Regions from separate parts of the Pseudonocardia lutea genome, predicted to be linked through region 2. Evidence: riboswitches for the same ligand, from Rfam matches in the RefSeq annotation. Region 2 holds a riboswitch; each other region holds the start of a gene.
The links. Region 2 has a riboswitch for S-adenosylmethionine ahead of ACFQH9_RS24620 (LLM class flavin-dependent oxidoreductase). Riboswitches for the same ligand answer to the same signal wherever they lie in the genome.
Positions count from the first base shown of each region.

Region 1: another riboswitch for S-adenosylmethionine. It lies ahead of cysC (adenylyl-sulfate kinase); the one in region 2 lies ahead of ACFQH9_RS24620 (LLM class flavin-dependent oxidoreductase).
Region 3: another riboswitch for S-adenosylmethionine. It lies ahead of thrC (threonine synthase); the one in region 2 lies ahead of ACFQH9_RS24620 (LLM class flavin-dependent oxidoreductase).
Region 4: another riboswitch for S-adenosylmethionine. It lies ahead of ACFQH9_RS31480 (hypothetical protein); the one in region 2 lies ahead of ACFQH9_RS24620 (LLM class flavin-dependent oxidoreductase).

Region 1 is NZ_JBHSQK010000125.1:232-4,517, forward strand. Features, by position in the region: gene ACFQH9_RS31445 (sulfotransferase family protein) at 1-783, opposite strand, end outside; partial or broken gene ACFQH9_RS31440 (LLM class flavin-dependent oxidoreductase) at 1-4, opposite strand, end outside; gene ACFQH9_RS31450 (glycoside hydrolase family protein) at 788-1,744, opposite strand; gene cysC (adenylyl-sulfate kinase) at 1,741-2,364, opposite strand; SAM riboswitch class I at 2,543-2,636, opposite strand; gene ACFQH9_RS31460 (putative leader peptide) at 2,929-3,072, shown strand; gene ACFQH9_RS31465 (acyl-CoA dehydrogenase family protein) at 3,051-4,280, shown strand.
Region 2 is NZ_JBHSQK010000071.1:32,084-40,604, reverse strand. Features, by position in the region: gene ACFQH9_RS24625 (NtaA/DmoA family FMN-dependent monooxygenase) at 1-708, opposite strand, end outside; gene ACFQH9_RS24620 (LLM class flavin-dependent oxidoreductase) at 705-1,901, opposite strand; SAM riboswitch class I at 2,022-2,115, opposite strand; gene ACFQH9_RS24615 (hypothetical protein) at 2,280-2,795, opposite strand; gene ACFQH9_RS24610 (MFS transporter) at 2,922-4,490, shown strand; gene ACFQH9_RS24605 (carboxymuconolactone decarboxylase family protein) at 4,591-5,172, opposite strand; gene ACFQH9_RS24600 (CaiB/BaiF CoA transferase family protein) at 5,172-6,386, opposite strand; gene ACFQH9_RS24595 (IclR family transcriptional regulator) at 6,528-7,244, shown strand; gene ACFQH9_RS24590 (sugar phosphate isomerase/epimerase family protein) at 7,267-8,088, opposite strand; gene ACFQH9_RS24585 (YncE family protein) at 8,090-8,521, opposite strand, start outside.
Region 3 is NZ_JBHSQK010000030.1:30,734-39,254, forward strand. Features, by position in the region: gene ACFQH9_RS13485 (MDR family MFS transporter) at 1-596, shown strand, start outside; gene ACFQH9_RS13490 (transglutaminase family protein) at 656-1,498, opposite strand; gene ACFQH9_RS13495 (alpha-E domain-containing protein) at 1,501-2,445, opposite strand; gene ACFQH9_RS13500 (circularly permuted type 2 ATP-grasp protein) at 2,445-4,145, opposite strand; gene rpsT (30S ribosomal protein S20) at 4,678-4,944, shown strand; gene holA (DNA polymerase III subunit delta) at 5,087-6,055, opposite strand; SAM riboswitch class I at 6,299-6,443, shown strand; gene thrC (threonine synthase) at 6,450-7,715, shown strand; partial or broken gene ACFQH9_RS13520 (ComEC/Rec2 family competence protein) at 8,037-8,521, opposite strand, start outside.
Region 4 is NZ_JBHSQK010000125.1:4,550-11,441, reverse strand. Features, by position in the region: gene ACFQH9_RS31510 (TetR/AcrR family transcriptional regulator) at 82-654, shown strand; gene ACFQH9_RS31505 (LLM class flavin-dependent oxidoreductase) at 707-1,777, opposite strand; gene ACFQH9_RS31500 (alpha/beta hydrolase) at 1,842-2,624, opposite strand; gene ACFQH9_RS31495 (NtaA/DmoA family FMN-dependent monooxygenase) at 2,621-3,685, opposite strand; gene ACFQH9_RS31490 (hypothetical protein) at 3,698-3,937, opposite strand; gene ACFQH9_RS31485 (hypothetical protein) at 3,960-4,127, opposite strand; SAM riboswitch class I at 4,900-4,989, shown strand; gene ACFQH9_RS31480 (hypothetical protein) at 5,161-5,388, shown strand; gene ACFQH9_RS31475 (winged helix-turn-helix transcriptional regulator) at 5,502-5,840, opposite strand; gene ACFQH9_RS31470 (alpha/beta fold hydrolase) at 5,957-6,658, shown strand.

The DNA of each region.
Region 1 (4,286 bases), on a different contig from region 2:
CCATTCGTCCAGCTCCCAACCGGTCAGCGCGGCCACCCGCGGGACGTCGTCCGCGAATCGCGGCAGGGTCGCCGCGCGCTCCGCGCTCGTCGGCCCGGACACGCGGCCGCGCACGTCCGGGCGGACCTGGTGCCGGGACACCCCCGCCACGATGCCGGTCTCGACCCCGAGGAACCGGCACACCCGGTCCGCCGTGCCGGCGGGATCGTCGCGGAGCTCCCGGTAGCGCAGCAGCAGCACCTGCTCGCTCGGGAAGAGCGAGAAGAGGTGCTCGAGCTGGCCGCCGTAGCGGCCCTGGGCGGTGTAGTGCCAGAAGTGCGCCCAGCCCGCGGCGATCCGCTCCTCCTCGCGCTCCAGAGCGCGCACGAAGTCCGCCTCCGGCTCGAGGCCCGCGCCGCGCAGGTGCGCCCAGTTCGAGTGGGCCCGCTCGATCGGATCGCGCAGCACGGCGATCAGCCGGGCCCCGGGCAGGAGGTCCCGGATCCGCCGCTGCGCGTCGCGGTCGTAGAGGTAGAAGACCGTCGACTCGCCGCACAACGCGTCGGGATCGGCAGCGGTGAACAGAGCCTCGTACTCGTCCCGGCGCCAGACGTGCTCGCCCCAGGTCGCGAGGTCACCGGGGCCTCCACCGGAATCCGGCGGTGGGCCGTCGGTGAGGAAGAACTTCGGCTCCTTCGGGGTGGACAGGAACAGCTGCGGGTGGCCGCTCAGGGCGTTGTGCAGGGCGGAGGTCCCGCACTTCGGCGCCCCGAGCAGCAGGAAGTCCGGCAGACGCGAACCCACCGGCTCAGACCGCCGCCGCCGGGCGCCGTTCGGCGGAGCGGACCGGCGGCAGCAGCAGCTCCGTGCGCAGCTCGTGCGCCCCGTCCTCGCGGGTGCCCTCGTAGTAGAGCCGGTACCCGCCGGCCACCTGTGGCACCACGCTGAGGTAGCGCAGCCCGTGCCCGGCATGGGGCGACTCCGCGACCGGCTCGTGCCCCTGGGCGGTGAAGACACCGGGGGTCCCGGTGGCGTAGGCCAGGCCGGTCCGCTCCTCCCAGTTCTCCGCCGCCGTGGCGCGGCCGTCGTACGTGGCGGCCCAGCGGCCGTCGACCCGGAAGACGGCGCTGATCCGCACCCCCCTCGCGTCCCACCGCCCCGCGCGCGGCTCGAGCGCGGTGCCCTCGTGCCGCCAGGCCAGGCCGTCCGTGCTGGTGTAGTACTCGGTGGTCATCCGGTCCTCGTGCGCCGGCACGTCGAGCGGATGGACCGACGCCCACAGATGCCAGCGCCCGCCCTCGATGACGATCACCGGGTCCTTCACGGCGTGCCGCTCGTCGCCGGGCAGGACCGTGCGGCGCGGCGCCTCGGCCAGCTCCTCGGGGGCGTCGGCCTCCAGGACGTCGACCCACCAGTGCTTGCTCCCGGGCGTGGCACAGCTGACGTAGAGCCGCCACCGCCCCTCCGGCGTGCGGACCAGGGCCGGGCGCTCCAGCGACTCCGCCCCGAAGCGCTCCTTGGTCACCCGGGCGACCTCGGTGAACCGGATCCCGTCCGTCGAGCGGGCGAGAACGGTGGCCAGGCCGCGGCCGTGTCCCAACGGGGCACGCAACCGGTAGGCGGCGTGGTAGACGCCGTCGGCGAGGACGACGCTCGGAGCCCCCACCCAGTTGCCGGCACCGGCGCCGGGAGCCGCCACCGCGACCGCGGCGTCCTCCCACCGTGGGATCGGCAGCAACGGCGGAGATTCAGGGGCGGTGCTCAACTCAAGGACTCCTCGGGTGTGGCCGGGCCCGTCAGCCCGCGGTCGGTCAGGTGCGCGAGCAGCAGCGCGACCGAGTTCTCCACCGGCTGCTCGTGGGCGGGGATGACGAGGTCGGGCTCCAGCGGCACCTCGTAGGGGTCGTCGACGCCGGTGAGGCCGGAGATCTCGCCGACGCGCTGGCGGGCGTAGAGGCCCTTGACGTCGCGTTCGGACGCAATCTCCACCGGGGTGCTGACGTGCACCTCGACGAACTCGGTGCCCTTGTCGGCGTGCGCTGCACGGACCTCGTCCCGCACGTCCCGGAAGGGCGCGATGGCCGATACCAGCACCAGCACCCCGTTTCGCGCCAGCAGCTCCGCCACCCAACCGATCCGGCGGATGTTGATCGCGCGGTCCTCGCGGGAGTACCCGCGGGCCGCGGCCAGGTGCGGCCGGACGGCGTCGCCGTCGAGCACCTCGACCCGCAACCCACGAGCGCGGAGCCTGGGCTCGCAGGCGTGCGCGATCGTGGACTTGCCCGCGCTGGGCAGACCGGTCAGCCAGACCGTGGCACCGCGCTGCCGTGTAGGGCCGGGTGCGGGCGGAGCCGGTGCGGCCTCGGACGGCGACGACGCGCTCACGTCGCCGCACTCGAGGACGGGGCGCAGGTCATTGAGAGCTCCTCCGAAGCGGAAGTGGACCGACTACGACGGCTCACGCCGGCAGCCGGGGCTGTCGAGACCACCTCGAGGCCGACAGCCCGCGCTGGCCGTGCGCAGGAGATCCACGTGCCGCCGCCGCACCCCGACGAACATCGCTCCTCCATCGCTCCCGGCGGTAGCACCCGCACCCGTCAAGCGGGGGGTTGCTGCGGCGTCGTCGAGCCGGGTCTCTCGGCCGCTCTGGATGGGTGTGGCCCGTGGGCCCGAACTCACTCTAGGGATCACGACCGCACGTGAGTCAAGGGTCCGAACGACATCTGTGAGCCCCACCGCCGTGCCGGGCGCCGACCTGTCCGGACAGTCACCCGGACGTTCCCACCAGGAGAAACACCGAGCCCGGCGCCGGAGGAAGGTTCGGACATCCGACGCCGGGAGATGTAACCGGACCTCCGTGGTGGACCACACTCGACGGCCCACCGCGCAGTGGCCGGGCCCACGCCGGGCGGTTCCGCCGCGCGCCTCGCTCGTGCGACCATCCGAGCGATGGCACCGTCCGAGGCCCTTCGGCCGCTCTTCCGGGCGCGCCGCCACGTCGATCTCCGACGACAGGCGAGCGCGATCTGTCGGCATCCCGACCGCCGACCGATCACCCCCCGGAAGGACCCATGCCCACCCGTGACCCGCTGACCCGTCGCGCCTGCCACGGCGAAGCCCCCGGGCGTGCGCACGCCACGAGCGACCGCCACGAGCTCCTCACGCGAGTGCTTCCCGCCCTCGCCGACAGCGTCCGGGCCGGCTCACGCGGCCGCGAGGAACAGCGCACCCTGCCCTACCGTGAGATGCAGGCCTTCCGCGACTCCGGGCTGGGCTCGCTGCGCGTCCCGGTCGCCCTGGGCGGGGCAGGCGGGTCGATCGCCGACGTCGTCCGGACCGTGGTGCGACTCGCCGCGGCCGACTCCAACGTCGCCCAGGCCACCCGCCCTCATTTCGTTCATGTCGAACGGCTCCTCGAGCCCGACGTCCCCGACGCCGCCCGCCGGCTCCGCGCCGTGCGCGGCGTGTTGATCGGCGAGGCGACCTCAGAACGCACCGGCTCTCGGCCCTTCGACGTGGGGACCCGACTGCGGCACACGGGCGGGCGCCTCCTCCTCACCGGCGAGAAGCACTACGCCACCGGCGGGCTGTTCGCCACCCACCTCACCGTCCTCGCCCGCGACGAGGACGACCGACCAGTCTGGGTCCTCGTGCCCGCCGACGCCCCCGGCATCGAGCTGTGGGACGACTGGGAAGGAATGGGGCAACGCCTGACCGCCACCGGGTCAGCCGTGTTCACCGACGTCGAGGTGGACCCCGCCGACGTGCTGCACGCCGTACCAGGGCGCTCCGGACCGACCGTGACCTCCAGCTTCCGTGCCCTGCACCTTGCTGCGGTTGCGGCCGGGATCGCCACGGGCGCGGTCTCCGACATCACCGCCTTCACCCGCGCCAACCCACGCACCGCGCAGACGGCCGAGGCCGAGCGGGCCGCCGAGGACCCCTTCGTCCAGGCCGCGGTCGGCGAGGCCGGCGTCCTCGCCTACACCGCCCGCTCCGTGGTGCTCAGTGCAGCGCGTGCCCTCGACGCCGCGGCCGGACACCGCACGCCCGAGGAACTCGCCGCAGCCGCTATCGAGGTCACGCAGGCGAAGGTGGCGGCCGACCGCGCCGCCCAGGGGGCGGCCACGATCGTCTTCGACGCCGCCGGCGCGTCGGCCACCCTCACCTCCGCCGGGCTGGACCGCCACTGGCGTAACGCCCGCACCGTGGCCAGCCACGATCCGGCCGCCCACGCAGCCCGCACGATCGGCGACCATCTCTTGCACCGGACGCCGCCGCCGGGCGACGGCCTGCCCTGACGGGAT
Region 2 (8,521 bases):
GTCCCGGCCGGCCGGCGACTCCCCCGCCTGCAGCACCACCGGATGGCCCTGCGGGCTGCGCGGGGTGCTGAAGCGCCCGGCGATGTCGAACTGGGCGCCGCGGAAGGCGAAGTCGCCCACGTGCCCGTCACGCAGGAACCGCCCGCTCGCCGGGTCGGCGACGACGGCGTCGGAGCCCCAGGAGTCCCACAGCGCCCGGACGGCGTCGAGGGTCTCCCCCGCGCGCTCGTACCGCTGCGAATGCTGCAGGAACCCGCCGCGCCGGAAGTTCTCCCCCGTGTCGGCGTCGGAGCTGGTCACGACGTTCCACGCGGCCCGCCCGCCGGACAGGATGTCCAGCGTCGCGAACCTGCGGGCCAGCTCGTAGGGCTCGTTGAAGGTCGCGTTGATCGTGCCGGTGAGCCCGATGTGCTCGGTCACCGCGGCCAGCGAGGCCAGGACCGTGAAGGTGTCCGGCCGTCCGACGACGTCCTGGTCGAAGACCTGCCCGCCGCGGGTGCGCAGCCGCAGCCCCTCGGCGAGGAACAGCAGGTCGAACGTGCCGCGCTCGGCGGTGCGGGCCCAGTGCTCGAAGGACGCGAAGTCGATGTGGCTGCCCGACGCCGGGTCGCTCCACACGGTGTCGTGGTTGACGCCCGGGAAGTAGGCGCCGAGGATCACCTGCCTCTTCCCGCGCGGCGTCGATGGTTCGCTCGCACGCTCGCTCACGCCGCCACCCCCGCGTACCGGCTGGCCGGGCGTTCCAGGCCGAACCGCTCGCGCAGCGTCCCGGGCTCGTAGGCGGTGCGGAACAGGCCCCGCTCCTGCAGCTCCGGTACGAGCCCGTCAACGATCGCGTCGAGGTCGGTGGGCAGGACCGCCGGCCGCAGCCGGAACCCGTCGACCCCTTCGTCCCGCCAGGACTCGAGCAGGTCGGCGAGCGCGGTCGGGGTGCCGGCCAGCATTGCGGCGTCGGAGCGCAGCGGGCTCCGCTCCTCCAGCCGGCGCAGGCGGGCGTGCGCCGCGTCCGCGTCGGCGTCGAGGACCACGACGAGGTCGGCGAGCACGCGCAACGCCGGCTGCGTACGCCCGACCGTGTGCTGTGCGGCGCGGATCTCGCCGAGGATCGCGGGGATGTCGGCGGCGCCCTGCGGGGTGGTGAACACGACGTCCGCGGCGCGGGCGGCCAGCTCGTACGCGGCCCGGGCGTGGGCGAGCGCGACGACCAGCGGCTGGCCCTGCGGCGGTCGCGGCACGATGGCCGGCCCGCGCACCGAGAAGAAGCGCCCCGCGAAGTCGATCGTGTGCACCTTGTCCCGGTCGAGGAACCGGTTCGTGGCGGCGTCGCGGATCTCGGCGCCGTCCTCCCAGCTGTCCCACAACCGCCGCACGACCTCGACGGCGTCGGCCGCCTCGTCGAACAGCTCCTGGACGGCGGCGGCGGTCTCCGGGGTGCCGAGCGTCTCGCGGCGGATCTCCGGCAGGGTGCGCCGGCCGAAGTGCCGCGCCTCGTCGGCGCGGGCCGAGGTCTGCACCCGCCACCCGGCCCGGCCGCGGCTGTCGTGGTCGAGCGTGGAGATCGCCGAGGCGACGTGGAAGGGCTCGGTGTGCGTGGTGGTGACGGTCGGGACGAGCCCGACGTGGCGGGTCAGCGGCGCGACGAACGCGGCGACCAGCTCGGCGTCGAGCCGCCCGCGGACCTGGTCGGTGCGGCGGTCGGACGCGCCGAGGTGATCACCGGACTGCAGGCCGAGGCCGTCCTCGATCGTGACGAGGTCGAGCAGGCCGCGCTCGGCGGCGCGGGCCAGGGCGGCCCAGTAGCGGGCGGTGAAGAGCAGATCGGGGCGGGCACCGGGCTCGCGCCAGGCGGCGGGGTGCCAGCCGGCGCCGTCGAGCGCGACGGCGAGGTGGATGGGGGCCATGAGGGCACACCTCTCCTGCGGGAGGGGGAACGGGGATCGGGTCCTCGTCAGCCCCGACAGCCGGCGCTGGCCGTGCGCAGGAGATCCACGTGGCGCCGCCGCACCCCGAGAAACATGACTCCTCCATCGCTCCCGGCCTTAGCACCCGCACCCGTCGAGCGGGGGGTTGCTGCGGCGTCGTCGAGCCAGGTCTCTCGGCCGCTCTGGATGGTGTGGCCCCGTGGGGCCGGGCTTCACTCTACGGATCCGGAGGGCGCTCCCGTCAATCCTCCGGGTGAGGAGTGTGATCGAGGCCGCGTGGGATTGTCCGGACAGGACGGGGCCACCGTCCATCAGGGAGAACACCGCGGCCGGACAGCCTGCCGAGGTCCGGACGATTCACCGTCGGCGGCCGCCTCGCCGGCGGTCGGCGCGCAGCCGCCGCAGCATCGGCAACGCGCTGAACGAGGTTCCCCCGGCCGCCACGAGCCCGACGCCCAGGTCGACCGAGATCCGCCCCTCGCGCTCCCAGTAGACGTCCTTCAGGTCCAGCAGCAGGGCGAACTCGTCGACGATCAGCGCCAGGCCACTGCCGTAGGCCAGCGCGACCAGGGGATGGCGCCGGGTCCTGTCGGTGCCGCGCACCGCGACCGCGCCCACCCCCGCCAGCAGGCCGATCCCCCAGAGGTAGTGGTGCAGGTGTGCACCCCCGACCGACACGTTCCGGAACGGGCCGCCGCCACGCCGGATGCTGTGGGTGATGCCACGGACCCCCGCGAAGGTCGCGGTGAAGCCCGTCCAGGACCACAGGACCGCCCGTTCCCGTGGCCCGAGCCCCTCGCGGTAGGCCGCGCGGACGTCGGACGGTGTCGGGACGGCCGGCACCGTCGCCTGCGGCTCCGAGGCAGATGACATGCGCCGAGAATGGCCCATCGGCCCGTCGCTCACCCACGAGAGGGGGTTTCCGACTGGACGACCGGGCGGTGACGACGGTCGGAAGTGCCCTTGTCCCGACGCCCGGGGAGCTGTTGGGATGCGCGGATGGCGAAGGACGGCACGTCCGGACGAGGAACGCTGGTCCTGGTCGCGATGACGCTGGCCAACGCGATGATCCTCATCGACCAGACCGCCGTCCCGCTGGCCCTGCCCGACATCGCCCACGATCTCGGGGTCGGTTCGCAGTCGGTGCAGTGGGTGCTCAACGCGAGCCTCCTGCCCCTGGCCGGCCTGACGATCCTCGGGGGACGGCTGGGCGACCTGCTCGGCAGGCGCAAGGTCTTCGTGACCGGATCGGTCCTGTTCGCGGGCGCCTCGGCGCTGGGCGGCCTGGCGCCCTCGTTCGAGGTGCTGCTCGCCGCCCGGATCCTGCAGGGCGCCGGGGGCGCGCTGATGCTGCCCACGACGGTGGCCATCGTCAGCTCGGCCTTCTCCCGCGACGCGGCCGGCCGGGCCCTCGGCACGATGGGCGGGATCGCCGCCGTGGCCGGTGCGCTGGGACCCACCATCGGCGGCGTGCTGACCTCGACCCTCAGCTGGCGTGCGGTGCTCCTGATCAACGTTCCGCTCCTCGTGGTCACGCTGGTCTGCACGGTGCGCGCCGTGCCCGCCGACGCGCGGTCGACGGGTCGCCCCCACATCGATCTCAGCGGCGCGGTCACGGCCGGCGTCGGGCTGGTTGCCCTGGTGTTCGGGCTCGGGCAGACCACGGCGTGGGGCTGGAGCTCGCCGGGGGTGATCGTCTCGCTGGTCGTCTGCGTCGTGGCGTTCACCGCGTTCGTGCTGCGCGAACGGCGGGCCCACGACCCGCTGATGAACTTCGCCCTGCTGCGCCGGAGCCGCAACTACCTCGGCGCCACGATCAGCCAGGGCCTGGCCGGCATGGCCGAGATGGGCCTCGGGCTGATCTTCCCGTTGCTGCTCATCCTCAATCTCGGGATGGACCCCGCGGTCGCGGGCCTGGCCCTGATCCCCACCACCGTGCCCATGGTGGTCCTCGCCCCCCTGGTCGGGCGCTGGTACGACCGGTCCGGCGGGCGGCCGCCCCTCGTCGTCGGGTTCGGTTGCCTCGCCCTCGCCGGCGTCCTGCTGGCACTGGGCGCCGGGGCGCGCGGCTACCCCTGGTTGCTGCCGGGCCTGCTGGTCTACGGCGTCGGCCTCGCGATCGTCCTCACCGTCAACGACCCCGTCAGCATCGACACGGTCCCGGAACGGGACCACGGCCAGGCGTCGGGCGTGTCGGCCACCGCGGAACAGGGCGGCGGCGCGATCGGCATCGCCCTGCTCTACGCCGTGTTCCACGGCGTCTACCTCTCGCGGCTGCACGCCGACGTCGCGGACCGGGACCTCCCGCCGCTCGACGACCAGACCGGCCCCCTGCTGCGCGACGCGCTGAACGCCGCCGAGCAGTTCGGACTGCATCCCGACACCTTCGACCCCCGGGTCGCCCGGTACCTCGGCTCCGCCCGGGTCGCGTCCGACTTCGGCTACTCCGTCACGTTCCTCGTCACCACCGTCCTCGCCCTGATCGGGCTGGTGGCCACGGCCGTCCTGGTCCGCAAGCCGGGACAGCCCGCGGTCGCGGCGACCGAGAGCGAGACCTCCGCCCCGTGAGCATCGCCGCGCGGCGCCGGCGGCCGAGCTCGGCGAGCGGCGCGAGCCCGGTGGCGCCGAGGTCGTGGCCCCGGTTGCACGGTTGCCGGTGACGGCGGCTTCAGGTCCCGTCGCCCGGCCGGAATCCCGTCGGCCAGCCCGGCAGGTCCTCCTCCTTCTGCACGCCCGCCGCGTTCAGGAACCCGGCCGCCATCCGGTAGAAGCCGACGAGCACGACCAGCTCCACGAGCTGGGTCTCGGTGAACCGGCCGGCCAGCTCGGCCCAGGTCGCGTCGGAGAGGTCGGTGTGGTCCAGCACCTCGTCGGCGGCCCGCAGGAGCACCGCGTCGGCGGGCGGCCACGGCGCGTCGGGATCCGTGACCCGGACGATCTCCTCGTCGGCCAACCCGGCCCGCCGGCCGATCAGGACGTGCTGCGCCCATTCGTACTCGCAGCCGCTGCGCCAGGCCACGCGCAGGACCACGAGCTCGCGCTCCCGCGCGGGCAGGTCGCCCCGGGTGAGGAAGAACCCGCCGAGCACGTTGAACCGCTTCATCATCCGCGGGTGCCGGGCCATCGTCCGGAAGATCGCCAAGGGCACGCCCCGGTCGTCGCCGAGGGTCTTGGCCAGCATCTCCGCGACCTCGGGCTCCGGGTCCCCGACCGGGGCGACGCGCGGGTCGGCGGCGTGCGGGAACGGCATCAGCCCACCACCTTCGCCTCGCGCAACGCGGCGATGGCCGCGTCGTCGAGCCCGAGCCGGTCGCGCAGCACCTCGTCGGTGTGCTCGCCCAGCCCGGGCAGCGCCGCCGGCTCCTGTCCGACGAGCGAGCTCGCCACCTTGATCGGGTTGCCGACCGTGCGGATGGTGCCGAGCTCCCGGTTCGCGGTCTCCTGGCGCATCTGCCGGGCGGCGACCTGCGGATCGTCGAGCAGGTCGTCCGTCGTGTTGACCGGCGCGGAGGGGACCCGGTGCCCCTGCAGGTCCGCCACCGCCTCGGCCCTTGTGCGGGCTCGGGCCCACTCCTCCACCGCCGGCCGGACGAGCCGCTCGTGCGCCTTCGACCGCTGGTGACCGGTGGTGAGCTCGGGGTGCCCGGCGAGGTCGGGCCGCCCGATGCACTCGCAGAGCGCCGCCCACTCGCGGCCGTTGAGCACGGCGATGATCACGTACCCGTCGCTCGTCGCGAACGGGCCCCAGGGCGACTGCAAGGCGTACTGCCCGCGCCCCATCGCCTCGCCGACGTGCTCCTTGTAGGCCATGGGCAGGTCGTTCATCAGCAGCGACGCGTCGAACATGCCGATGTCGACCCGGGTGCCCTCCCCGGTGCGGTCGCGGTCGCGCAGCGCGACGAGGGTGCCGGCGAAGGCGCAGGTGCCGGAGAAGATGTCCGACATCGCGAAGCCCATCCACGCCGGAGGGCGGTCCTTCTCCCCCGCCAGGTGGGTCAGGCCGGCCATCGCCTCGGCGATGATCGCGTAGGCCGGCAGGTCGCGGTACGGGCTGGGCAGCACGTCGTCGTGCCCGAACCCGCTGATCGACGTGTAGACCAGGCGCGGGTTCAGCGCGTGCAGCCGCTCCCAGCCGAAGCCGAGCCGGGCCAGCACGCCGGGGCGGAAGTTCTCGACCAGCACGTCCGCCTGGACCACGAGGTCGGCGAGGATCTGCGCGCCGCGCTCGGACTTGAGGTCCAGCTCGACGCTCTTCTTGCCGCGGGTGAAGCGCAGGATGTTCAGGTTGGTCGAGCCGCCGGGACCGTGCAGCTCGTAGCCCGCCTTGCGGTAGGTCTCCCCGCCGACCGGCTCGATTTTGATCACGTCCGCGCCGAAGTCGGCCAGCATCATGCTGGTGACGGCCCCGCTCACGATCTGCGTCAGGTCGACGACGGTCACGCCGTCCAGTGCGCGAGGCGCCACCTGGTCTCCCGTCCGCTCTCACACTCACACAGTGAGAGCTACTCTTGCTGGTTGGCACAACCGTAGGAACGCCGCCGGAGCGCGTCAAGCCCGTGCGGGCCAGTAGGCTCGCGCCGTCAGGAGGGAGTCCGGGTGCGGTCGATGCAACGCGTGGTCGCGATCCTCGAGGGCGTGGCCACCGCCCGCGGGCCGGCCACCGCGGGCCGGGTCAGCACCGAGATCGGGTTGTCGCTGTCCACCGTCTCGCGGATCATGCGCGAGCTGGCCGAGGAGCAGATGCTCGACCGGCTGGACGACGGCTCCTACGTCCTGGGCCCGCGGGTGTTCCGGCTGGTCCGGGACGCACGGGCGGGTGGCGACCCCATGGCCACCGTCCATCGCGTGCTCGCCGAGCTGCGGGACCGGACCGGCGAGACGGCGTCGCTGAACGTGCGGCGGGACGACACCCGCGTCTGCATCGCCTCCGTCGACAGCCGGCACGAGCTGCGCCGGGTCGTGCCGGTGGGTGACACGATGCCGCTGGTCGGCACGGCCACCGGCGACGTGCTGATGGCCGAGCTGAGCGCCGCGGAGCAGACGGCCCTGATCGACCGGGCCCGCGACGCCGCCGGTTCGCGGGTGGACCTGCTGGCCCGGCTGCGCGAGACCGCCGAGCGGGGCTGGGCCGTCCAGGCGGACGGGCTGATCTCCGGGGTGACCGGCGTCGCGGTCCCCGTACGGTCCGGCGGGGCGGTGGTCGCGGCCCTCACGCTGTCCGGGCCGACCACCCGGATGTCGCCGGAGATCGTGGAGAAGTGCCTGCCGGACCTCGAGGACGCGGCCCGTCGGATCGCGCCCTGGGTGCGCGGGCCGGGCTGATCCGGCCATCGGGCCGATCCGGTCAGCGGGCCGCGAGCTCCCGCGCCGCGGCCAGGGTGCGCCGGGCGCCCTCGGCCGCGCGGGCGGCGGCTTCCTCGAGCGGCCGGGCGTTGTGCTCGCGGGACAGTGCTTCAACGGCGATCGGCACGTCGATCCCCAGGCCGGCGAGCCCCGCCAGCCACGCCGGTAGGTCGATCGCCCCCTCGCCCGGGACCAGCCGGAACTCCAGCGCGTCCTCGGCCGGGTCCGGCCGCGGTTCCGCGAGCATGTCGTTGAGCTGCAGCGAGACCACCAGGCCGGCCACCGGCGTCAGGTCCGCGAGGGTCACCCCGGCGCGGTGGACGTGGTAGGCGTCGAGCACGATCCCGGCGTTCGGCGCGCCGGCGGCCCGCACGAGCGCAGCCGCCTCGGCCGGTGTCGAGACCGGCGAGTTCGCCCGGGCCTCGAACCCGACGGTCAGCCCGTGCTCGGCGGCGCGGGCGCAGAGCCCGGCGAACCGCTCGGCGAGCAGGTCCGCCGGACCATCCTCGACCACCTGGATCGTGGTGACCTGCCGGGCGTCGAGGGCGTCCGCGAGCGCGAACACCGCCTCCTCGTCGCCGCGCCCGCCGGAGTCCCAGCCCCGCAGCGGCTCGAGCTCGGGAACGGCGAGACCGCCCGTCGCCCCGACGACGGCCGGGATCCCCGCCGCCGCCTCGGCCGGCGCGAGCGCGAGCCCGGTGAAGCCGGCGGCCGCCGCGGCCTCCGCCCGGGCGGCCAGGGAGTGGCGGGGCGGCAGGCTGAGGTGCGCCCCGGTGAGCGTGTAGTAGCTGGCGACGAGGTCCGTGCGGTCGAGGAGGCCCACGTCAGCCCTCCCGCCGGGCGGGGACCAGGCACATGCCGTGCGACCCGCCGAACCCCGGGCCGATGTTGTTGTCCAACGTGGCGGTGACCTCGTAGGTGCCGAGATCGATCACGCTCACGGAGCCGGTCTTGAGGTTCGCCGTGAAGGCGGTGCGTCCGTCGGCGGAGAAGCGGGTGGTGAAGGGCAGTTCGTCGACCTCGATCGAGGCCAGCACCTCCAGCCGCTCCGGATCGACGACGTGCACCCGGCCGCGGACCGACCCGCCGGGTGCCGCGCCCGGCTCGGGGAAGCGGAACTCGGTGACCAGGACCCGCCCGTCGGGCGCGACCCGCAGGGCGGACAGGTATTCGTCGAACTCCAGCCGGCCGACGACCGCGTCCGTGACGACGTCGATCTTCACCAGCCCGGGCACGGGCGTGCCGGGCGGCGGGAC
Region 3 (8,521 bases), on a different contig from region 2:
CCCTGGTGCTGGTCGTGCTCGGCATGATGGCGCTGTTCGGCGTGCTGATCCTGCTGCCGCTGTACCTGCAGGACGTGCTGCAGGTCTCGGCGTTCGTCACCGGGCTCGCGGTGCTGCCCGGCGGCCTGGTGATGGGTCTGCTCGGCCCGTTCGTCGGCCGGCTCTACGACCGCCTCGGCGCCCGCCCGCTCGTCATCCCCGGCACCGCGGTGCTGGCGCTGTCGCTGTGGGGCTTCACGACGATCGGTGCCGGGACCCCGGTCGGGATGCTGATCGGGCTGCACGTCCTGCTGGTGATCGGGCTGTCCTTCATGTTCACCCCGCTCATGACGGACGCGCTGGGCCGCCTGCCCGGCGAGCTCGACTCGCACGGCAGCGCGATCCTCGCGACGCTGCAGCAGGTCGCGGGCGCCGCCGGCACGGCGCTGTTCGTCACGCTCATGGTCGTGTTCGCGGCCACCCCGGGCGTGGCGGCCGACGTCCCCGGCGCGCGGGCGGCCTTCCTCTGCGCCGCCGTGATCGCGACGGTCGCCGTGCCGATCTCGCTGCTCGTGGGCGGGAAGAAGCAGGTCGAGCAGGCCGCCGCGGCCGCCTGAGCCCACGGCGACCGGCACTCTCGCTGCTCTCCGGGGAGCGAGAGTGCCGGTCGTGCGTCTCAGGCCAGACGGGTCATGTGCACCGAGACGTCGAGCGTCTCGGCGGACCCGCCGGAGTAGATGCCCTTGAGCGGGGAGACGTCGGCGTAGTCGCGGCCGACGGCGACCCACACGTGCCGGTGCCCGATCGGGATGCCGTTGGTCGGGTCGAAGCCCCACCAGCCGCCGGTGCGGGCCTCGATCCACGCGTGCGACTGCCCGGACACCGTCTCGCCCACCGCGACCTCCTGCCGCGGCAGCAGGTACCCCGACACGTACCGGGCCGGGATCCCCATCTCGCGCAACAGGACCAGGGTGAGGTGCGCGTAGTCCTGACAGACCCCCTTGCCCGCCTGCCAGGCCTCGGTGGCCGAGGTGTGCACGCCCGTCGTCCCGGCCTGGTAGGTCATGGCGTCGCGGACCTTCCCGCAGGCGGCGAGCACGGCGTCGACCGGGTCCCTGCCGCGCTTGAGCCCCTTCGCGATCCCGGCCAGCTCGGCGTCGCGCCCGACGTACTCGGTGAACTCGAGCATCTCGGTGTACCGGTCGCGGACGGCCTCCGACGCCAGGTCCTCCCAGCTCGCCCCGCGGACCGGCGCGGCCTCGTCCCCGGTCTCCACCACCGAGGTGCCGGTGACCACCAGCTCCGTGTGCGGCGCGTGCAGGTCGAACGCGGTGACCTGGGTGCCCCAGTAGTCCTCGTAGCGGTACGCGCGGGTCGCGGGCACCGTCTCGACGCGGCTGACGATCACGTTCTGGTGGGTGTCGCTGCGCGGGGTCAGCCGCACCTCGTTGTAGGTCTCGTGCACCGGCGAGCTGTACTTGTAGCCCGTCTCGTGCACCACGCGGATGCGCCAGCCCATCGTCAGACCACCTCCGGCGCGGTCCACGCGACCCAGGGGGCGGCGTGGAAGAACTGCAGCGAGACGGCCTCGCCGACCTTCTGGATCGTCTCCTGCAGGGAGAGCAGCTGGGCGGGCAGGTCGTCGATCAGCTCCTCGGGGCGGAGGAACTCCAGCTCGCTGCGCGCCCGGCCGAGCAGCCGCAGCGCCTCGGCCTTGGCGCCGACCCGGGCCGTCGGCTGCTGGTCCAGCTGCTGCAGGCAGGTCTCCGCCTCACGCAGCGAGGAGAAGACCGACCGCGGGAACAGCCGGTCCATCAGCATGAACTGCGCCACCCGCACCGCGTCCACGGCGCCGCGGTAGGTGCGCAGGTACGTGTCCTGCGCGCCGGCCGAGCGCAGTACGGACAGCCAGCCCGGCGAGCTCATCCGGTCCGAGACCCGGGAGAGCAGCAGCCGCACCACCATGTCGACCCGCTCCACCGAGCGGCCGAGCAGGTAGAAGCGCCACGAGTCGTCCCGGCTCATCGTCGAGGCGGCGAGCCCGGAGAACATCGCCGCCCGGTCCTCGATGTAGCTGAAGAAGGCGTGCGGCCCCACCCAGCGTGCGTACCGCTGCCGCTCGGGCAGCGCGTTCCAGGTGGCGTTGAGGCACTCGAACATCTCCGACGACACGACCTCGCGCGCGCCGCGGGCGTTCTCCCGGGCGCTGGAGATCGAGGAGACGATGGAGCCGGGGACGTCGGTGGCGTAGCCGAGGACCTCGGTGAGGGAGAAGGCGTCGAGCGGCTCGTCCGTGCCGGGGTCGACGCCCATCACGCCGAGCAGCCGGCGGGCGACCACGTCGACGTCGAGCGTGGCGTCCTCGAGCAGCTGGTGGACCGAGACGTCGAGGATCCGCGCGGTGTCGTCGGCGCGCTCGACGTAGCGGCCGATCCAGTAGAGCGACTCGGCGTTGCGGGCGAGCATCAGCCCCGTCCCTCCGTCCGCCCCGGCACCTGTTCCCGGCGCATCCCGCCGAGCTCCTGCACCTGCCGGCCCTGTTGTTGCTGCTGTTGTTGTTGCTGCTGCTGTTGCTGCTGCTGTTGCTGCTGGTCGAGGCCCGGTTCGGGCCCCTGCTCGGTGGCCGGGCCGCGGGTGGGCGCCGTGGCGGCGATCCCCCGCTCCCCCAGCTCCCGCTCGGCCTCGCTCGACCGGCTCGCCGCCAGCACCCAGGTGTCCTTCGAGCCGCCGCCCTGGCTGGAGTTGACCACCAGGCTGCCCTTCGGCAGGGCCACCCGGGTCAGGCCGCCGGGCAGCACGAAGACCTCCTCGCCGTCGTTGACCGCGAAGGGCCGCAGGTCGACGTGCCGGGGCACGAGCCGGTCGTCGACCTTGGTCGGCACGGTGGACAGCTGGACGACGGGCTGGGCGATCCAGCCGCGCGGGTCGTCGCGGATCGCCCTGCGCGCCTTCTGCAGCTCCTTGGCCGTGGCGTCCGGGCCGAACAGGATGCCGTACCCGCCCGAGCCCTCGACCGGCTTGAGCACCAGCTCGTCGAGCCGGTCGAGGACGTGCCCGCGCTCCTCGTCCAGCCAGCAGCGGAAGGTCGCGACGTTCGGGATGACCGGCTTCTCGTCGAGGTAGTACTTGATCATCTGCGGGACGTAGGTGTAGACGAGCTTGTCGTCGCCCACCCCGTTGCCCACCGCGTTGGCGATCACGACGTTGCCCGCGCGGGCGGCGTTCATGATCCCCGCGACGCCCAGCACGCTCGTCGGCGTGAACTGCAGGGGGTCGAGGAAGTCGTCGTCGATCCGGCGGTACACGACGTCGACCTGCTGCTCGCCCTCGGTCGTGCGCATGTAGACGACGTTGTCGCGGCAGAACAGGTCCCGGCCCTCGACGAGCTCGACGCCCATCTGCCGGGCCAGCAGCGAGTGCTCGAAGTAGGCGGAGTTGTAGACGCCCGGGGTCAGCACGACGACCGTCGGGTCGGCGACGTTGGGCGCCGCGGCCGCGCGCAGGGCGTGGAGCAGGTGGGTCGAGTAGTCGGCCACCGCACGCACCCGCTGGCGGGTGAACAGGTCGGGGAAGACCCGCGCCATGGTGCGGCGGTTCTCCATCACGTACGAGACCCCGGAGGGGTTGCGGAGGTTGTCCTCCAGCACCCGGAACGTGCCCTCCTGGTCGCGGACCAGGTCGATGCCGGCGACGTGGATGCGCACGCCGTTGGGCGGGTTGAGCAGGTGCGCCGCACGCTTGAAGTGCTCGCAGCTGGTGATCAGCCGGCGCGGCAGCACGCCGTCGCGGACGATCTGCGCGTCGTTGTAGACGTCCGCGAGGAAGGCCTCCAGCGCCTTCACCCGCTGCACGATCCCGCGCTGCAGCCGGCTCCACTCGCTCGCGCCGATCACCCGCGGCACGATGTCCAGCGGGAACGGGCGTTCCTTGCCGGACAGGCTGAACGTGATGCCCTGGTCCATGTAGGCCCGGTCGAGCGCCTCCGCGCGGGCGGCCAGGTCCGCGGCGGCGGTGGGGGCGATCGCGTCGTGCAGGTGCCGGTAGGGCGCGCGGACGCTGCCGTCGGCGTTGAACATCTCGTCGAACGCGTCCGGGTTGGGACGGCCGGGCTCCAGATAGCCGTCGAACAGGGCCGAGCCGCGGGCACGGCCCGTGGCGGCGGGGATGGCCGACCCGTTGGTGCCGGACGCCCTGGTGGCGCCGGTCCGGTTCCTGGCGGCCGTGGCGGCGGCCGTGTCGGTCCTCGCGTCGGTGGTCGTCCGGGTGGCCGCACCGGTGGCTGCGTGGCTGGTCGGGCCGGTGGTCGCGGCCCCGTCGTCCTGTGCCGGCTCTCCTGCGGGTCTGCGGTCCACTGCGCGGCTCACGGGGTCATCTTGACCGTTTCCCCTGGCCGGGGCCAACGGGACGGTGCTACGTCCGCGTTACGAGACGGTCACGCGGGGTGGCCGCGTTCGCGGCGTGCGGGCCGTGGTCGCCGGACCGGCGTGGAGGCGGTCTTGGGGCGGTCGTGGGGGCGCGCGCCGTGCGATCCCGGTTCCGTGGCCCGCGGAGCGCGGGCCCGTGCAGGGCCGTCCGCGCCGGGTTGTAGCATGGACGACCGAGTGCTCGGCGTGCTCGCTCGCATCGGTGGAGAACCGGTCGGGGTCGCCTGAGCCCCCCGATACGTACCAGCACCAGGAAGACTCGAGGCACACCAGCGTGGCGAACATCAAGTCCCAGATCAAGCGGGTCAAGACCAACGAGAAGCGCCGTCAGCGCAACAAGTCGGTCAAGTCGTCGGTCAAGACCGCGATCCGCAAGTTCCGCGAGGCCGCCGAGGCCGGCGAGACCGAGAAGGCCGTCGAGCTGCAGCGCGCCGCCGCCCGCGCCCTGGACAAGGCCGCCGGCAAGGGCGTGATCCACAAGAACCAGGCCGCGAACCGCAAGTCGGCCCTCGCCCGGCGCGTCGCCAAGATCGGCGCCTGATCCCGCGGGCGCGCCCGGCGCGCCCGCGTGCTCCCGGCGTCCACCGGACCCGGTCGAGCGCTCCCGTCGACGGCGCTGCCCTTTCCCGTGGGGCAGGGCCGTCGACGCGTTCTCGGGCGGCGTCGGGGTCGGCCGCGGCGAGTCAGCCGGTGCCGCGGGCTTCGACGACCGCGAGGACGGCGCGTTCCAGGGCGTAGGCGGGGTCCGCGGCCGCTCCCTTGACGTCCGCGTTGACCTGCGCGGTCGCCGCGATCGCCGTCGCGAGGCCGGCGGGCCGCCACGCCCGCACCTGCCCCTGCGCCTTGCGGATCTTCCAGGGCGGCATGCCGAGGCTGCCCGCCAGGCGGTTCGGGTCGCCGCGACCGGCCGCGCCGACCTTGGCCAGCGTGCGCACCGCGTCGGCCAGGGCGTCGGCGACCAGCACCGGCGCGACGCCCAGCACCAGCGCCCAGCGCAACGCCTCCAGCGCGCCCGCCCGGTCCCCGGCGACGGCCTTGTCCGCCACCGCGAAGCCCGACGACTCGGCGCGGCCGCGGTGGTACCGGCGCACGGCCTGGCCGTCGACCTGCCCGCCGGTGTCGGAGACCAACTGGTTCGTGGCCGACGCCAGTTCCCGCAGGTCCGAGCCGACCGCCTCGAGCAGCACGCTCACGGCCTCGGCGGTGATCGTGCCGCCGGCCCGCCGCACCTCGGCCCGCACGAACTCGGCGCGCTCCTCGGGACGGGTGAGCCGGTCGCACTTGGTCACGGCCGCGCCGGCCCTGCGCAGGTCGTCCGCCAGCTGCTTGCCGCGGGCCCCGCCCGCGTGCACGGCGACCAGCACGATGCCGTCGGCCGGCTCCGCCGCGTACGCCAGGATCGCCGCGGCGAGGTCCTTGCCCGCCTCGTGCGCCCCCTGGATCACCACGATCCGGCCCTCCGCGAACAGCGAGGGGCTCAGGTGCCCGACCAGCTCGCCGGGGGTGAGCTCGGCGGGGCGGAACCGGCGGATGTCGGTCTCGGGGTCGACCGCGCGGGCGGCGCGGAGGATCTCGCTCACGGCGCGCTCGACCAGCAGCTCCTCCTCGCCCACGACGAGCTGCACGGGGGCGGGCGGCTTCGTGGCCGGCATGGGCCGAACTCCTCTCGCACGCGTCGCGGGGGGCGGCGCGCGGGGTCGTGGTGCACCGGGGCCCGGGCGGCCCGGGCCCGGGCGCCATCGTCGCGCACGACACCGACGATCCGTGACACGCCTCCCACATCCGACGGCCGGCTGGATCCGGGCGCCCCGCGTGCCGTACCGTGCAGGGCGTCCGGATCGATCCGGGCGTCGCGCTCGCTCCGCGCACGGGGCCGGCACGGCACAACCGCATATGGCTCATCCAGAGGGGCAGAGGGAACGGCCCGACGAAGCCCCGGCAACCGGCGTCGAACGACGATCCGCGCAGTGCACCCCGCGGTGCCTGCACGTCGACGGACCAGGTGCCAATTCCGGCCCGCGCCAGCGGGACAGATGAGGAGATCTGATGACTCTCACTGCAGACACGCCTGCCGGCACCACCTTCGACCTCGGCTCCGCCGTTGCGCTCTCCTGTCGCGAGTGCGGCCACCGGACGCCGCTCGCCGCGGAGTTCGCGTGTCCGCAGTGCTTCGGCCCGCTCGAGATCGCCTACGACTTCCCGAAGGTCACGCGGGAGTCCATCGAGGCCGGCCCCAAGTCGATCTGGCGCTACAAGGACCTCCTCCCGGTCCCGGCGAACGTGCAGGCCTTCCCGAACACCGAGCCCGGCTTCACCCGGCTCATCCAGGCGGACCGGCTCGCCGCGGAGCTCGGGCTCCGCAAGCTGTGGGTGAAGGACGACACCGGCAACCCCACGCACTCCTTCAAGGACCGGGTCGTCGCCGTCGCCCTGGCCGCGGCCCGTGAGCTGGGCTTCTCCGTGCTCTGCTGCCCCTCCACCGGCAACCTGGCCAACGCCGTGGCCGCGGCGGCCGCCCGGGCCGGCTGGGACTCGGTCGTGCTGATCCCCTCCTCGCTGGAGCAGGCCAAGATCACCACGACGGCGGTCTACGGCGGCACCCTCCTCGCCGTCGACGGCAACTACGACGACGTGAACCGGCTCGCCACCGAGCTCGCCGCGGAGCACGAGGAGTGGGCGTTCGTGAACGTGAACGTCCGCCCCTACTACGCCGAGGGCTCCAAGACCCTGGGCTACGAGGTCGCCGAGCAGCTCGGCTGGCGCCTGCCCGACCAGATCGTCGTCCCCGTCGCCTCCGGCTCGCAGCTCACCAAGGTCGACAAGGGGTTCGGCGAGTTCGTCCGGCTCGGCCTGGTCGAGGAGAAGCCCTACACGATCTTCGGCGCCCAGGCGACCGGCTGCTCGCCCGTCGCCTCGGCCTTCGAGCAGGGCCACGACGTCATCCAGCCCGTCCGGCCGGACACCATCGCCCGCTCGCTGGCGATCGGCAACCCGGCCGACGGCCCGTACGTCCTCGACTCCGTGCGCCGCACCGGTGGCGCCGTCGGGCACGTCACGGACGAGGAGGTCGTCGAGGGCATCCGGCTGCTCGCCCGCACCGAGGGCGTGTTCGCCGAGACCGCGGGCGGTGTCACCGTCGCGACCGCGAAGAAGCTGATCGAGGCCGGCAGGATCGACCCGGACGCCGAGACCGTCCTGCTGATCACCGGCGACGGCCTCAAGACGCTCGACGCCGTGTCCGCCCACGCCCGTCCGACCGCGACGGTGCCGGCGACCAGCAAGGCCGTCCGCGAGGCGCTCGAGGGGCGCTGAGCCGGCGCGCCACGACGAAGGCCGGGCCCGGGGGACGTGTTCCTCCGGGCCCGCCGTCGTCCTCGGGACCCGGCGACGCGCACGGCGGCCCGCCCGGGAGCGGCGCGGGGCCGGGAGCGGGTCCCCGCGCGCGACCAGCTCGTCGGCACGGGTGAAGGCCACGTCGCCGGAGAGGTCCGTGCGCCGCACGACGGCCCCCGACGCCGTCAGCAGGTCGAGCAGCCCCGGGTTCGGGTGCCGGTAGGAGTTGCCCGCGCCCACGCTGACCAGCGCGACCCGCGGCGCGACGGCCCGCAGGAACTCCGGGCTCGTGGCGCGGGAGCCGTGGTGCGGCACCTTGAGCACCTCCGCCCGCAGGTCCGCGCCGCCGTGCAGGAGCTCGGCCTGGGCGTCGAGCTCGACGTCGCCGGTCAGCAGGATCCGCCCTGCCGGGGTGGTCGCGCGGAGCACGACCGACGTGTTGTTGACGGCCGTGCCGTCCTCCCCGTCGACGTACTCCGGCGCCCGGGCGGGGGCCAGGACGTCGAGCGTGAGGGCGGGCCAGGTGAGGCGCCGGCCCGCGGTCAGTTCCAGCACGGGCGCACCGGCCTCCCCGGCCTGCCGTGCGATCCGGTGCAGCGCGCCGGCCGGCTCCTGGGCCGGACCCAGCGCGACCCCGCCCGCCGCCCGGCCTCGCAGCGCTCCCGCCAGCCCGCCCATGTGGTCGGCGTGCAGGTGGGTGACGACGACGAGCGCCAGCGCGTCGACGCCGAGGCGCCGCAGGCAGGCGTCCGTCGGCCCGTCGTCCGGGCCCGCGTCGACGAGGA
Region 4 (6,892 bases), on a different contig from region 2:
TCGAACTCTAAACGGCGGGGCCCGCCGTTTCCGTCGAGTACGATACGGCGGGCCCCGCCACTTAGCAAGGTCGGAGAACTCATGGGCGACCACCAGCGCGCCGACGCCCGGCGCAACTACGCGCGCATCCTCGCCGCGGCCGAGCAAGAGGTCGGCGTCCATGGCGCCGGCGCCTCCCTGGAGCAGATCGCCCGCACGGCGGGAGTCGGTTCGGCGACCGTGCGCCGCCACTTCCCGACCCGCCGCGCACTGCTGGAGGCGGTGTCGCGTGAACGGATCGAGACCTTGTGCGTCCGCGCGCGTGATCTCGCCGGCGTGGACGACAGCCGGGAAGCACTGTTGGCGTGGCTGGCCGATCTGCTCGCTTACTCCGTGACCGCCCGGGGGCTGGCGGCTGCGTTGTCCTACGACGACGCCGAGGTGGCCGGGTCCGATCCGGTGGCCAGCTCTTGCGCGGTGCTGATGGAGACGGCCGCCGGCCCGCTGGTGCGCCGCGCCGTCCGGGACGGCGCGGTGGCGTCGGACGTCACCGTCTCCGACCTGATCGCACTGGTCGTCGGCGTCGTGCTGGCCACGGAGCACCGGGCTCACCCCGCCGCCCAGGCTGAGCGTCTCTTCCAGCTCGCGGTCACGGGCCTGAGCCCGGCGCGCTGACAACGGCCTCGGCGGCCTGCCCACCTTCCACCCGCCGGTGGGGTGAGGGCACTCAGCCGGGCTGCACGGTCTGCAGCAGCGGCAGCAGGTGGTCGCCGAGCCGGACGACCTCGCTGCGGTAGGGCGTGTCCGACAGGACGAAGTGGGTGACGCCGAGGTCCGCGTAGCGCTCCAGCGCGTCGGCGACCTCCGTGAAGGAGCCGACCAGCCAGGTGGTGCCCGCGCCGCCGCCCCCGTGGCGGCCCGGCGCGGTGTAGAGGCAGGCGTCCAGCACGTCACCGCGCGCGGCGAGATCGAGCAGCCGCTGCTGTCCGACGGACCCGCGGTGGCCGTCGATCTGCACCTCGCCGGTCTTCGCCATCTCCGCGACGCGTTCCTCGGCGACGCGCCAGGCCTCGTCCGAGGACTCCCGGGCGACGGTGGTGATCCGCAGCCCGAACTCCAGCGGCGGGTGCGCCCGGCCGAGCTTCTCGGCGAGTGCCTGGAGTCGGTCGACCCGCGCCGCGATCCCTTCCAGGGGCTCGCCCCAGAACAGCTGGACGTCCGCCTCGGTCGCGGACACCTCCTCGGCAGCGGGCGAGGCGCCGCCGAAGTAGAGCCGGGGCGGCACGACCGGACGGGGGACGACCGTGGAGTGCTCGACCCGGTAGAACTCGCCGGTGTAGGTCACGTCCTCCTCGGTCCAGAGCCTGCGGACGACCTGGAGGAACTCGCGGGTTCGGTCGTAGCGCCGCGCGTAGTCGGCCTCTGCGTCGCCGTAGGCGGCCAGGTCGTCCCGCCCGGTGACGACATTGACGAGCACCCGCCCTCCGCTCAGCGCGCTCAGCGTCGCGGTGGCGCTGGCGAAGTGGGCAGGCTGCCAGTAGCCCGGCCGAGCGGCGATCAATGGCGCGAAGGTGCGGGTCCGCGCCGCGACCGCGGCGGCCAGGGCGAACGTGTCGGGGCGCCCCCATCCCGTGCCGATCAGGGCGCCGCCCCAGCCGTGGTCCTCGGCGGAGCGGGCGAGCTCGACGGAGTAGTCGAGGCTGCCCCAACCGTCGACGGTGTCGTCGCCGCGATGGCCCGGCTGAACCATGTTGGGCAGGTACCAGAGGAAGTTCCGGCGCGGCAGGGGTTCGGGCACGGTCGGCCTCCAGGTGGATCGACGGTCCCCGGTCCCGGGCGCACCGGGACCGGGAGCACGGGCTTCAGCCCGCCGGGACGTGCCGGCGCACCCAGTCCACGGCCGTGGTCGCGACCGCGTCCTGGCTCTCGTAGAAGGTGTGGGTGGCGCCGGGGATCACGACGACGTGTGAGCCGGCGGGCAGGAGGTGCTCGCCCTCCGCGGTGATCGCGGCCAGGGCTTGCTCCTGCTCGCCGGTGTCCCCGTGGATCACGAGGACGGGCACGGGCACCGCACCCAGCAGCTCCTCCTGCGTGCCGGTGGCACCGAGCTTCGGCCGGCGTCGGTTGACGACGACGTGCGTGCGGCTCGGAGAGTCCACCGCCAACGCGACGTCCTCGTCCCGGTACCACGCGGCGAGCTGCTCGGAGTCGAGGAACGGGTACGGCGCGTCGCCGTCGCCCGCCCCGGTCAGCGCCCCGGTCAGGACGAGCGTGCGGACCCGCGGCCGTTGCGGGGCTACCCGCAGCGCGATGGCCGAGCCGAGGCTCTGCCCATGCAGCACCTGACGGGCGTAGCCGAGCGAGTCGAGGTGGTCCAGTCCGGCGTGGGCGTCCGCGAGCAGGTGGTCGGCGTCGACCACCTCCCCCTCGGACTCGCCGAACCCGCTGAGGTCCAGGCGCAGGACCGCAAGGCCGAGGGCTGAGTACTCCGCGGCGAGCCGGTCGAACCGACCGCCGGCCCGTCGGTCGGAGAGAAAGCCGTGCAGGAGCAGGACCGCGGTGTCGGCCGTCCCGGGGGTCAACGTGGCGGCGAGCGACCCGCCCCACCCGCTGGTCAGGCGCAGCTCGGTCTCGGTGCTGGTCATGAGAGCCCCAGGTTCTCACGCAGGGTGGTGCCCTCGTACTCGGTCCGGAACACCCCGAGCTTCTGCAGGTGCGGTACGACGGCCCGGCCGAAGTCGTCGAAGGACCCCGGGAAGTGGGTGGGGGTGATCAGGAACCCGTCGGCGGCGCCCGAGCCGAAGATCTCGGCGAGCTGCTCGGCGACCTGCTCGCCGGTGCCCACGATCTGGGGGGTGAGCTCGCTGGTCGAGAACTCGATGCCCGCCTCCGCGAGGGTGACTCGGTCCCGGCGGGCGCCCAGCAGGGCGTCGAGCTGGGTGATCGCCCTGGCCTCGGTCTGCCCGTCGGTTGCCCGTTCCTCGAGGACGTCGACGTAGCGGGCGGTCAGGTCGACCCCGGTCAGGTCGATGCGGGCGAAGTGGCTCAGGAAGGTCGTCCCGGACTCGGGGGTGATCCTGGTCCGCAGGAAGTCCCGCCGAGCCTCGGCGATCTCGCGGGTCTCGCCCACGATGGGCTGCACCGCCGCGAACAGCCGGATCCGCTCGGGATCCCGGCCCGCCGCGCGCGCCTTGGCCCGCAGGTCGTCCTTCTTCGCTCGCAGGTCCACCCGGGTGCGCTCGATCGCGAAGATCACCTCACCCCAGCGGGCGCCGAACTCGCGGCCCCGCTGCGAGTCGCCCGCCTGGATGATGACCGGGTGGTCCTGCGGGCTCGGCGGCAGGTTCAGCGGCCCGCGCACCGCGACGTAGCGGCCCTTGTAGTCCGGGACGGTGATCCTCGACGGGTCGGCGAAGACGCCGGTGCCCTGGTCCTGGACCAGGGCGTCGGGCCCCCAGGACCGCCAGAGGGCGAGTACCGCCTCGACGAACTCGTCCCCGCGGTCGTAGAGCTCGGACCCGGTGAGCTCCTCGGCGTTCGGGAAGTTGAGGTAGTTCGCGGGTCCGTGGGACTGGATGACGTTCCATGCGACCCGGCCGCCCGAGAGGTGGTCGAGACTGAGCAGCGTGCGTGCCAGGTTGTAGGGCTCGTTGAAGCTGGTGGACAGGGTGACGCCCACGCCGAGGTGGGTGGTGACGGCGGCGATCTGCCCGGCGACCTAAGCGGGGTCGTGCTTGATGGCGTTCGAGTGCCCGTGCCGGGTGAAGCCCTCGTGGTGGCTGACGGTCTCCGGGATGAAGGCGAGATCGAACTTCGCGGCCTCGAGGCTGCGGGCGGTCTGGTGCAGGAAGTCCCGCCCGAGCCAGTCCCGCGAGGAGTACGGGTGGCGCCAGGCGCCGGCATAGTGGCCGCTCGGGAACAGCACGTAGCCGCCGAGGAACAGATGGCGTTCGGTCATGGTGAGTGCCTCCTTCGAGAGGTCAGGGGGAGACGCGCCCGACGCCCTGGGCGTACAGGTAGCGGTTCGGCTTGGGCGTCCACTGCAGGCCCTTGGACACGACGCCGGTGAACGGCGACGGGTACAGGAAGATCGCGTGGGCCTGGTCGTGGGCGTTCTGCACGGCCCGGTTCACGAGGTCGGTCTTCACCCCAGACAGCGACGAGACCGGTCAGCAGCCGGCCGCCGATGTACCGCCAGCCGACAGGAGCGCGCAGGCGCCGGGCGACGGTGTCCGAGGTGGATCAGCAGGAGCGGGGACGATCTGTGGAACGGACACGTGGATCCTCAGGGCGGGAAGGGTGGAGCAGGCCTCGTTGCGGGCGATGGCCTCGGTGCGGGCAATGTCGGACAGGGGGCGGCCGAGATGTCGTCGAGGCACGGGCGGGCGCATCAGGACGGTCCGGCGGTCTCCTCGCTGTCATTCCGCACGTGCCCGCTGCGCAACGCTGCGACGACGGGCGCGCTGGCTGCAGGCGATCGGAGGACGGGGCGTGGTCACCGGGACCGCGTACGGGCGGTCAGTGCAGCCGACAGCTCGCCGAGTGCACCGTGCCGTGGTCGATGAACCGGCGCTGGGTCAGGCTCCCGGCCCGCACATCCGTGGGCGTACAGGGGGACACCGTCATCCCCGGACGTAGCCCGGGGGAACGTCGACACGGTGTCTGCACACGGAGAGTAGAACCCATCACCCTGATGGGTGTCCAACCGCGAATGCTCATCGGAAGCGATAAGCGTACGTGATCAGTGGCGCGGATCTCGTCAGAAGATCGGTGCGTCGGTCGCGCGGCCCGCGGGTGCCGTCAGATGGACGGCGTAGCCGGATGTCCGGACGTTCTGCCTGCTCAGCGGCGTGTGGCGGTTGCGTCACTCGCGTGTTCGTGCGCTTGACAACCGGAACGGGTGACGGGTTGAGTGCGAGTTGTCCATCCAGAGCGGCCGAGAGACCCGGTTCGACGACGCCGCAGCAACCGCACCGCTCGGTGCGGTGCTTCAGCCGGGAGCGATGGGGGAGCCGTGCTCACGAGGAGCCAGGAGACCTGGTCCCGGCGCCGGCACGTGGACTTCTGCCGCACCGAGGCCGCCCCTTTGTCGGTGACGACCATTGCGTCCGCCCACCGGCGGTACTGCCGGCCGCACGGATGCCCCGTCGCCCCGATCCTGCGTCCTCCCGGAGCACAGCCATGTCTGCACCCGTTCCTCCCGACCCGACCTTCCCGACCTTCCCGACGAGCCTCGACGACCGCCACGCCGACCTCGGCGATCGGCTCCTCGCCTCGCTCGAGGCGCTGGTCGAACGGCACCGGGGGCGTTCGAGCGGCGACGACACCGCCGACGGCGAACTGATCGCGGTCGAGGCGGCCCACCGGCGCCTGGTGGTCCGCGTCGCTTCGCCGCGCATGCGGAGCTGACGCCGACACCGGGAGCAGGTCGCCGCGCTCAAGCAGGGTCCGAGGCGTATTGACCCGGGTGACGCTGAGGGCCGACACATCCGCGTCGACGACCCGGTCGAGGCGCTGCGCCTCTAGCGGTTGTCGTACGCCGCGCGAGCGGCGTCGATGTGCGGCAGGTGCGTGATGCTCCACTCGATCAGTGGCGCGGTGGCTTCGCGCAGGGTTCGACCCATCGTGGTCAGCTCGTAGCTGACGTGCGGTGGCATGACGTTGTGGACAGTGCGCGTCAGGATGCCGTCGCGCTCGAGGTCGCGCAGTGTCACGGTGAGCATGCGCTGGCTGATGCCGTCGATGGCCCGCTTGAGCTCGGTGAAGCGCCGCGGTCCGTCCTTGAGCATGCGGACGATCAACAGTGCCCACTTGTCCCCGACGATCCCGAGGACTTCGCGGGCTTGGCACGGGTCCTGCATGGTTACCTCCTGAGAACCGGGGCACCGGAAAGTGCCGTATTGCCCGGTGCGCGTCGTGGGGATGACGATGTTTCGGTTACCAAAGGGTACCGAGGCACGAGGAGGAACCGACGACGATGGCCACGTTTCTGCTGGTGCACGGCGCCTGGCACAGCGGGCGGAGCTGGGACCGGGTGGTCCCGCTGCTGGAGTCGGCCGGGCACCGGGTGCTCGCGCCGTCGCTGACCGGTTACGGCGACAAGGCGCACCTGCTGGGCCCTGAGGTCGGGCTCGGTACTCACGTCGAGGACGTCGCCGGTCTGATCGAGAGCGAGCGTCTCGACGGCGTCGTGCTCGTCGGGCACAGCTACGCCGGGATGGTCATCTCGGGGGTCGCCAACCGGGTCCCGGAGCGGATTGCGCATCTGGTGTTCCTCGACGCGATGGTCCCCGAGGACGGCGAAAGCGCAGTCGACGTCCTTCCGGTCACCAAGCAGCTGATCGAGGTCGCCGTGGACGGCTGGCGCGTTCCGCCGATGCCGGAGCAGCCGCCACCCCTCGGCCTGTTCGGGGTCACCGATCCCGACGACGTCGCCTGGTTGCGCTCGATCCTGTCGGACCACCCGGTGCGGTGCCTTGAGGAGCCGGTCAGATTGGACGCGCCGGCCGCGCGCACGATCCCGCGCACGCACATCCACTGCGTCGGGGGTCGGCCTGCGGGCATCACCCGGCGTCCCGTCCCGGCTGGCGAGCGGGTGCGTGAGCTGCCGACCGGCCACGACTGCATGATCACCATGCCCGCCGAGCTCACCGGGCTGCTGCTCGAGGCAGCGGCCTGACAACGGCGCCGACATCGGTTCGTGGGGAAGCTCGGGTCGAGTGTGCACGTGCCGGATCGGGGCCATGGCGAGCGACCTCGGCGACCTGGGCGGCATGGTTCCTGGCCGCCCGGCCGCGGCTCGCCACCGCGGCGAGCGGGTCGGTGATCACTGTGGGATGCCTGTTCCCGTTGGCGCTGGTCGGCCTCCGCCCGCTCACCCGTCGGCGCCGGCGTGGACGTAGGCCGTGGGAGG